One region of the Aliivibrio sp. SR45-2 genome, then DNA from elsewhere that is predicted to be linked to it. Evidence: predicted binding sites of a transcription regulator. Region 1 holds the regulator's gene; each other region holds the start of a gene.
What was found. Region 1 encodes CRP, which controls carbon source genes, mostly activating them, when cyclic AMP is high. Its sites were predicted from a motif close to TGTGANNNNNNTCACA; they were not measured.
Positions count from the first base shown of each region.

Region 2: a site for CRP is predicted at 1,649-1,664, ahead of AACV33_RS16740 (NupC/NupG family nucleoside CNT transporter). Genes of this name have one in related genera too.
Region 3: a site for CRP is predicted at 1,984-1,999, ahead of cdd (cytidine deaminase). Genes of this name have one in related genera too.

Region 1 is NZ_CAWPRC010000150.1:127,520-130,806, forward strand. It holds gene hslU (HslU--HslV peptidase ATPase subunit) at 1-916, shown strand, start outside; gene AACV33_RS09500 (OsmC family protein) at 990-1,391, opposite strand; gene crp (cAMP-activated global transcriptional regulator CRP) at 1,637-2,269, shown strand; gene AACV33_RS09510 (DUF1338 domain-containing protein) at 2,354-3,148, opposite strand; gene astD (succinylglutamate-semialdehyde dehydrogenase) at 3,161-3,287, opposite strand, start outside.
Region 2 is NZ_CAWPRC010000179.1:8,750-12,036, reverse strand. It holds gene AACV33_RS16745 (hypothetical protein) at 1-260, shown strand, start outside; gene AACV33_RS16740 (NupC/NupG family nucleoside CNT transporter) at 357-1,562, opposite strand; gene AACV33_RS16735 (LysR family transcriptional regulator) at 1,849-2,784, opposite strand; gene AACV33_RS16730 (hypothetical protein) at 2,919-3,092, opposite strand; gene AACV33_RS16725 (LysR family transcriptional regulator) at 3,189-3,287, shown strand, end outside.
Region 3 is NZ_CAWPRC010000145.1:13,357-16,643, forward strand. It holds gene AACV33_RS07735 (amidase family protein) at 1-914, shown strand, start outside; gene cdd (cytidine deaminase) at 969-1,877, opposite strand; gene AACV33_RS07745 (CidB/LrgB family autolysis modulator) at 2,028-2,702, opposite strand; gene AACV33_RS07750 (CidA/LrgA family protein) at 2,702-3,052, opposite strand; gene sbcB (exodeoxyribonuclease I) at 3,049-3,287, opposite strand, start outside.

The DNA of each region.
Region 1 (3,287 bases):
CGATGCATGGGGTAAGAATGAAGAAGGTGATAATGACTCTGGCACTCGTCAATCTTTCCGTAAGAAATTGCGTGAAGGCAAATTAGACGATAAAGAGATTGACGTTGATGTTGCTGCACCTCAAGTGGGTGTCGAAATCATGGCTCCTCCAGGCATGGAAGAAATGACGAACCAACTTCAGGGCATGTTTCAGAACCTATCTGGTGGCGAAACAACGAAAAAGCGCAAGATGAAAATCAAAGATGCGCTTAAAGCCCTTGCTGAAGAAGAAGGCGCTAAATTAGTCAACCCTGAAGAGCTAAAAGAACAAGCCATATTTAACGTAGAAAATCACGGCATCGTCTTTATTGATGAGATCGATAAAATCTGCAAAGGATCAAATTCTCAATCTGGTGATGTATCTCGCGAAGGCGTTCAACGTGACCTTCTTCCATTAGTGGAAGGCAGCACAGTAAGCACGAAACATGGCATGGTTAGAACTGATCACATGCTATTCATCACATCAGGTGCATTCCAAATGGCGAAACCATCCGATTTGATCCCTGAATTACAAGGTCGCTTACCGATCCGTGTTGAGCTAGAAGCGCTAACGGCAAATGACTTTAAGCGTATTTTAACCGAGCCAAATGCCTCACTAACTGAGCAATACATCGCTCTATTAGCGACTGAAAATGTCAATATCGAATTTACTGAAGATGGTATTAGTCGTATTGCAGAGTCTGCATTTAGAGTTAATGAAACGACAGAGAACATCGGTGCTCGTCGTTTGCACACCGTAATGGAACGTCTAATGGAAGAAATTTCTTATGATGCTTCAGAGAAAGGCGGTGACAGCTTAACGGTAGATGACGCTTATGTAACCTCTCGTTTAGGTGAATTAATTGAAAATGAAGACTTAAGTCGCTTCATTTTGTAATCATTCCCCCTTTTAAAAAAGGCCCGATTCAACACTGAATCGGGCCTTTTTACATTAATTTTTTCAAATGTAATTACGCAATGATTTCCCAACTGTGAGTCATTTCAATACCCGAGCCGAGCATTAAACACACTGAACAATATTTCTGTAAAGAATCTGCCGTCACTCTTTCCACGATCGTAGGATCAAGCTTATCCCCTGTTATCTCAAAATGAATATTTACGTGAGTAAATAATTTTGGTGCCACATCTCGACGAGCACTTGATAGCTTAGCGACACAACCCGTGACCGCTTGATTGGCTGATTTCAAGCCATCAATCACATCAACAGAGCTACATCCTCCCGCCGCCATTAATACCAATTCCATCGGGCTTGGTGCTTTTTCTCCACCATTACCATCCATAACAACAGAGTGACCAGATTGTGATTGACCTAAGAAAGTAAATCCATCAATCCATTTAACTTCAGCATTCATAAAAGCCTCTTTACAACATAAAAGGAAAACTCGTGATCCATTTCACGAAATTGTGCCCTTGGTCGCACTATTCATACGATCAAAGTCAAGAAATCGATTGCGAAACAGGGTATTATTTTATCAATTATCTCAACGAACATGCAGCCTTGTTCCGATAACCATATTCTATAGGCCAAACTGATATTTGGCTCAGTTATTTTAAAATGGACATCGCCTACTTGGCAAACGCAGAGGAAGTATAAAGTATGGTTCTAGGTAAACCTCAGACAGATCCAACATTAGAGTGGTTCTTATCTCATTGTCACATTCATAAGTACCCATCAAAAAGTACTTTGATTCACGCGGGTGAAAAAGCTGAGACTCTTTACTACATCGTAAAAGGTTCTGTTGCTGTACTGATTAAAGATGAAGAAGGAAAGGAAATGATCCTTTCTTACCTTAACCAAGGTGACTTCATTGGTGAACTTGGTTTGTTTGAAGAAGGCCAAGAACGTTCAGCATGGGTTCGTGCAAAAAGTCCTTGTGAAGTCGCTGAAATTTCATTCAAGAAATTCCGTCAACTGATTCAAGTAAACCCAGATATTCTGATGCGTCTTTCTGCTCAAATGGCAACTCGTCTACAAATCACTAGCCAAAAAGTGGGTGATTTAGCATTCCTAGACGTAACAGGCCGTATCGCTCAGACTCTACTGAATCTAGCTAAACAACCAGATGCAATGACTCACCCAGACGGCATGCAAATTAAGATCACTCGTCAAGAGATCGGTCAAATTGTAGGTTGTTCACGTGAAACTGTTGGTCGTATCTTGAAGATGCTTGAAGAGCAAAACTTGATTTCAGCACACGGTAAAACAATTGTAGTTTACGGCACTCGTTAATTTAACGATAACCATAAACAAATAAAAACGCAGCCCATAAGCTGCGTTTTTTTATGAGTAGACTTTACGACCTAAAGACGTAAATTACCCATCGGTACTTTCAAAAATCTTATCCGCAGAAGCCTCAACAAACCCTTGATATAATTCCCCTGTAGGTAAGGCATAACGTTTGGCAAACTCATAAAAACCACCCGGAATATCAAATTCACCCTCAGTAAAGTTTACGGTTACTTTATCAGCCATCGTTGAGGACTGCTCTAAATGAACCTCAGGAGATCCTTTGACTTCTCCACCAACTTCATTAATAGAAAAACCCGCTTTTCGAAGATGTTGATTTACATCCACCACGCTATCAAAACCATCCAACTGATTAACATACACAGTAAAATGATTTGCCCCATAACCATGAGCCGCCAACCAAGAAGCGTATTCACTTTCTTTTGCTAACGTTTCGTACTCTTCATAACTTAATGACCAAGGTCGGCCAGAAGACAAAAAGTCATTACTAACAAAATAGTGGGCAGGCACTTGTTTAACTAACTTATGAATAATATCTTGAGCCTGAACAGAAAGTTCCTCAACTAATAATTCACTAATAAACACTTTAGGCGCTTTTGGATCTGGGTGTTCGAAATGTTGAGCTTTTAATTTTTTAGCAACAAACTCATATTCATCACACGCTTTATAGCCCATCGCTAAAAATGGCGCCGCTAACGTAGATAAACCCACTTTAGATAGATTAAACGTTCTTAATGCGATGTGATCATTAATAATCTCGTCACCGCCAGACAGTAATTGTCGAACCTTCCCAGCAGAAGGAGATAAACGAACGACATAATCTTGCCATAGTGCCGAAAATAAAGAATTCACATTATTCATACTCGTTACCTCTTAAAGAGTTAGTCCTGGAGATAATTGTGCAGGAATTTCACACGCGTCACCTTCCATCGATGCCATTGGATAAGCACAATAATCTGCCGCATAATACGCACTCGGCTTCATATTACCCGATGCACCT
Region 2 (3,287 bases), on a different contig from region 1:
GGGTGGATTACCTAATCGGTGCTCGTTGGATAACCGACATTACCGAACAATGGCAATTTCACGCCAGTATTGATGCTGGGTTAAGCGGCGATACCAGCTTCACAAGTTCCGTATTAACTGGAGTGCGATATGAAATGAACGAATGGTCAGATTTAAACATGGCGTATAAATCCACTTGGGTTGATTATGATAATGAAGGCACATTCACTTATAACACCGCGTCTCAAGGTTTCCTTGTTGGTGTTGGATTGTATTTCTAAAGTCTCTACCCTACCTCTTAATAACGCCAAGACTAGCTAAAAAAAGAGGCACTCAATTGAGCGCCTCTGTTCTATTCTATGTGCTGCTGCGTGTTTCTATAAAGAAAGAATCACACCTGCAATCGCGGCACTCATTAAGTTCGCTAATACACCCGCAGTGATTGCTCGGAAACCCATTTTAGCAATGAACGAACGACGCTCTGGCACTAGACTTCCCAAACCACCAATCAAAATAGCCATGGTTGAAATGTTTGCAAAACCGCACAAGGCAAAAGTCACGATAGCCACTGAATGATCACTTAATTGATCTTTCACTTCCATCAATTGGATGAAGGCAACAAATTCATTCACGACGATCTTATTACCAATTAATGAACCCGCAAGGATCGCTTCGTTCCACGGCACACCAAGTAAGAAAGCCACAGGAGCAAATACGTAGCCAAGGATCAATTCAAAGCTCAGATTAAACCCGAATAAATCGCCCACGTGACCTAATAAGCCATTTAGCAATGCAATCACACTCACGAACGCTAATAACGTTGTACCAACAGCGACTGCAATACGTAAACCAGACATTGCACCATCAGCCAATGCTTCAAATACATTAGTTGCGTGATCGATTTCTACCGATGTAATTTCATCGTCATTATTCTCTTCGTCACCCGGTGGCACCATCATTTTTGCCATCAATAAACCGGCAGGTGCCGACATGAATGCCGCAGAGATAAGGAAGTTAAGATCAACACCAAGTGATGCATAGCCAACCATTGTACCGCCTGCCACTGACGCCAAACCACAGGTCATTACCGCGAAGAACTGAGAATCACTCATGTGCTTCAAGTAAGGTTTAACGACAAGTGGTGCCTCAACCATACTTACAAAGATGTTAGCAGTCGCAGCAAGTGATTCTGCACGTCCTGTACCCAATAAGCGTTGTAAGCCACCCCCAATAAAGTTGATCACTTTAGGCATGATACCAAGATGGTAAAGCGCAGAAATAAGGGCAGAGAAGAAGATGATAATACCAAGAACATTAACGGCAAATACAAAGCCGACTTTACCCGTAGCTAAACCACCAAACAAAAAGGCAATGCCCTCTTGTCCATATTCAATAACGCCCGAAACGCCTGCGGTTACTGAGTTTAAAACTTCTTTACCTGCTGGAACGTAAAGTACCAACAGAGCAAATAAAATTTGTAGACCAAACGCCAAAGAAACGGTTCTCAAAGGGATATTACGGCGATCAGTCGAACATAGGTAAGCAAATAGTAAAATGGCAAAAATACCAAGGAAAGATGTCATGATAGAAACCTGTGCTATCGAAAATGAGCCTGCATTCTAATGCGCAAAGGTTTGCGTGCAAGTCGGGTTTGCTAACGCTCTGTTAATGAGACTTAGATCACGCTTTGTGTGATTTTATTAACTCGTTGATTTATAAAATAAGAAGGGAATATATAACGGGTATTGTTGCCATATGGAAAAGATATTTATTTCAAGGCTGATAATAGATTTAAGTCATTGATTAAAAAGGCATCATTGCACTGTATTTAATTTAATCAATGACAATATTGAACGCGTCATACTTTGATTATAACTTAACCCGTTTCATTAACGCTTTGTCCCAATATGGCTGTTGACCAATGTGCTCACGTAAGAAATCAATCACGGCACTTATCTTTCTTGGCAGGTGCTTACGGCTTGGATAAACCGCATAAATTGGCATTTTTTGACTCGCTTTCCAATCAGGTAATAGCTGAATCAATTTGCCATCATTAAACTCATTGGTCAGTAAGTAACTGGCTAAATACGCCACGCCCCACCCTGAAATAGCGGCATCTCTCACCGCTTCAGCTAAATCGACACGGTAATTTCCAGAGACTTTGACACACAGTGTTTCATTGCCTTTGCTGAAATCCCAATTGCTGTAATCACGATAACGACTTTGATACGTTAAACAATTATGCTCTGTTAAATCTTCAGGGTGATGAGGGACGGCTTTATCGATCAAATAATCAGGTGAAGCTGCCAGTACAAAATGCGAATCCGCTAATCGCTGCGCAACATATCCCTCGGGTAAGTCTTCAAAATTGGTCACCCACAAATCCAAGCCTTCTTTAAGCATGTCTGCACGATGATCAAACAAACGAACTTCGACCTGAAGATCTGGATATTGATGACGTAATTTATCTATCGCAGGGATAATGTGCATAGTACCAAAAGACTGTGATAACCCTAAACGCAAGATGCCCGCGACATCATCACGTTCATTATCCATAATGGCACTGGCTTCGGTCATCGCACTGTACATCTTTTCACAATACAAATAGAACTGTTGCCCTGCATCAGTCAGTGTTAACGAGCGTGTCGTGCGCTGTACTAACTTAACGTTAAGCTCTGCTTCTAATATTCCCAGCTGCTTACTCACATGAGAGGTAGATACGCCCATTTGTTTTGCGGCAGCAGTAAAGCTTCCCGCTTTGGCTAGGGCGTAAAATATCACCATTTGGCTGGCACGATCATGCATCTCTCTTGTCCTTTAACTCAAAGGGTATCTGGGCGGCGGATAATAACATCTACTCAGACAGTTAAAATAAATGATAGCAAAAATAATGCATTTAAAATGATTAGACTTAAATTAGAGGGGCTTTTAAACACATTCTAATTCTTTTCAAATGTTGCCGTACTTTTAATCATGAGTGATAAAAGCTCCGTCGATTCAGATTTATTCATCGATCCTTGTATGATGGTTTGGCGACTTTGATTTAAACGAGCTTTTAATTCTTCCATTTCCTTTTGAATCGTACTTGCTGATTTAGCTGCTGAATTTGTCATAATAATACCTATAAACTTCTCATTAAGTTCATGCATTATCATGTGAACTTTTGATACACTCTAGTTGGTTATTATCTGAATAATAGATGGTTGAGTATGTTTAATCTCCAGCAACTTGAAACGCTTGTACTTTGTGTCGAATGCGGTTCATTCTCTGCGGCTGCTCGAAAATTGGGAAAAGCACAATCAGCCGTT
Region 3 (3,287 bases), on a different contig from region 1:
GACTTCATGGTAATAACCCACATTACGCTGCGATTAAAAATCCAAACAGTGAAGGGCGATTAATTGGTGGATCATCTTGCGGAGCCATTGCGGCGGTCGCGAATGGCTTGGCTGATATCGGCTTAGGCACGGATTTAAGTGGTGGAATACGAGTCCCTGCGGTATACGCTGGTTTATATGGTTTTAAATCGTCTTCTTGTGCCGCTAATATGAAGGGGGTTTATTGCATTGCAAAAGAAGAAACCTCTTTAGGCTGGGTTGCGAAGAGTTTGTCGGACATTAGAAAAGTCGCAACGACATTAACTCCGATGTCTCCATTAATGACGGTCGATCGTATTGTCGTGCTAGACAGCTTGTTTCTTGATGTTCCAGAAGAAGCAAAGGCAAAACTAGAACAATTACTTGAGGCATCCCCTTATAAAGTCGTTCGTAGTAAAGCGATCAGTAAAATAATAACCATGAAAGCTGCCGAAAGTTTTAAAGTCATTACCGCGACAAGAGGGCTACGTAACATAGAACCGTGGGTTGAAAAAAACCACCCAATGCTCAGTAATGAAATTAAAATGCAACTTAAATGGTTATCTTCATTAAAGTACAAAGATGAGCGAATTGCCCTAGAGCAAAGGGATCTTGTTAAATCGGTTTTAGAGTCACTTTTAGATGAAAAAACACTGTTGCTACTGCCAACGACCGCTAACATTGCCCCACCAGAAACGGCAACGGATGAGCAGTTATACAAACTTAACTCATTGATATTAAAATACACATCACTAGCCAGTTTAGCTGATTTACCTCAATTGCATCTTCCGTGGTTTACTGTGAATAATTCACCTTGGGGAGTGTCATTAATCGGTAAAAAAGGAATGGATAGACAATTAATTGATGCGGCTATTCGATGGAAAGGGAACCAATAAACAGAGATAAAAATAGAGGAGGCTGATGCATCCTCTATTTTTTTAAGTCAAAATCTATAAAGACACGTATTCTAATATCATGTTTGGACTCAGATCTTTAAGAGTACAGGTCGTAATCGCTAAATGACTGATTGCCCCTTTGTGATCTTCAACCAATGCCGCTTTTTTGATTTCAGACAAGGCTTCGCGAGACATATTCGCGTGAACTAATGCCACTTGAAGTGGGGGTAAACTCGGGTTAAATGCTGCGTTTTCCGCGTACATACCGTGGTAGATATTACCGTTATTCATTTCTAAAGCGACACCACTAAAGTTTTTTGAATAAGGGGCGTGGCTACGATTTGCAGCATCGAATGCTTGCATTAGTAATGGAGATGTCGATTCAAAGCTCAGTTGATGTGATGTTGTGGCTAACAAACCACCTTCAACACCTAAGTCTTTAGGACCAAACGATTCTGGTAAATACGCTTGCAGAGATTTTTCATCACGTTCTGGTAATTGCACCATTAATGAATCGGCCGTTGTTAGCTCATTCATAAATTGACGACAATGCCCACATGGGCTGAAGTTGATCGTGATGTCTGAAATCCCTGTTTCACCATGAATCCATGCATGACTGATTGCAGATTGCTCAGCATGAATGGTTTGGCCTAATTGAACATTACTGAATTCCATGTTGGCACCAAAATATAAGTGTCCAGAGGTGCCGCGAGCAATCGCTCCAACATAGAAATTAGAAATAGGAGCAACAGAAAATGCCGCGGCTAAGGGAAGCAGCGCCAATCTTAATTCTTTATCCGTTAATTGACTTTGAGCCAATAATGCTTGGAATTTATCTTTAGTGATAACACCAGTGAATTGGTCATTAACTAAAGGGGTGATCGCTGTATTGAGAGAAGAAGGAAGGGCATCCATGGCTTCTTGTAAGCGTTGTTGTAGGGCGTTCTTATGTAGAGTGGTCATTTGTATGATCCTTCTTAAGTTTTATGGGATCATTTTAGAGGGAATAAGAAATGAAACATAGATCAATCTCACACTCAATGATGCAATTTTTCATTAATTACATCATTGAGAGAGAGGTCACACCATATTTGGTGATATTTTACTCAGTAGTTACTGCATCATTAGCATTAATGAGTAAATGATTGGAGCCACAAGCGAAGTAATTATCCCGCAGATAACCAAGGCCAACGAGCTAAATGCCGCATCTTGAGGGTTGACTTCAGCCGCTTGAGCCGTGCCTAGCGCGTGAGACACGTTACCCATGGTAAGGCCACGGGCCAGTGAACTTTTTATGCCAATTAAGTTGTAAATTGGGTAAGCGAATATAGCGCCCATTAAACCTGCTAACAAAACCAAAATAGCAGCAATAGCGGCTTCACCTTGAAGTTGAGATGAAATAGCCATCGCAATCGGTGTAGTCACCGATTTAGGAAGAATACTTGCCACTAGCTGCATATCAGCGCCCATCCATACTGCCAAAAATGCACCAGACAGCATAGAAAAAAGAGAACCAACACTACAAGCAAGTAGAATGATTTTCCAATTTTCGCGTATGTGCGGAAGCTGCTCATACAATGGATAAGCGAGCGCGACAACAGCAGGTTGAAGCAAATAACTTAAAAACGCATTATCAGCATAGTAAGTTTCATAAGGCACTTTTAATGCCATTAAAATGGGAATAACAATCATAACACTCAACAATAGAGGGTTATTTAATGGGTGAGGGTAGCGCTTTGCAAACCAACGAGCAGAATAGAAAACAATAACAGTCAGAATTACCCACATTAGTGCTTACCTCTTTCAAGGCGATCAATAAATAATGAAAGACAAACGAGCACTAATAGCGAACCACCAGCAGTGCTGACAATAATGGGTATTGCATTGGTCAGCAGTAAATCGAAATGCGTCATTAAACCAACCGAAATTGGAATAAATAAGATTAACATATTACGCATAAAGAACTGACAGCCAGTGGCCGTCCAATCTGGCTTACAGACACCAACCACCATGGCGGTAAATAATATCAGCATCCCAATAATGCTGCCGGGTACCGATATGGATAACCAAGATTGAATGCCATTTCCTGCAAACAAAGAAGCAAAGATCCAAGCAAAAGAGTAAATATATTTAATCATGATACTAACTGTTGTACGTAATTATAAACGGCGCGAAGAATCGCAGTCTTTTTCTCATTACCTTCAGACTCAAGGTATAAGCTTTCAAAGCGTGTTTCGTAATCAGACATGTGCGTCTCAAAATAATCTTGTAGATGCGCTTGCCAACGTAGTTGTTCTGATTCATTTAACGTGTGCGGGAAGTTACGAGCACGATAGCGGAACAATAATGGCTTGATACGAGGATCACTCACAT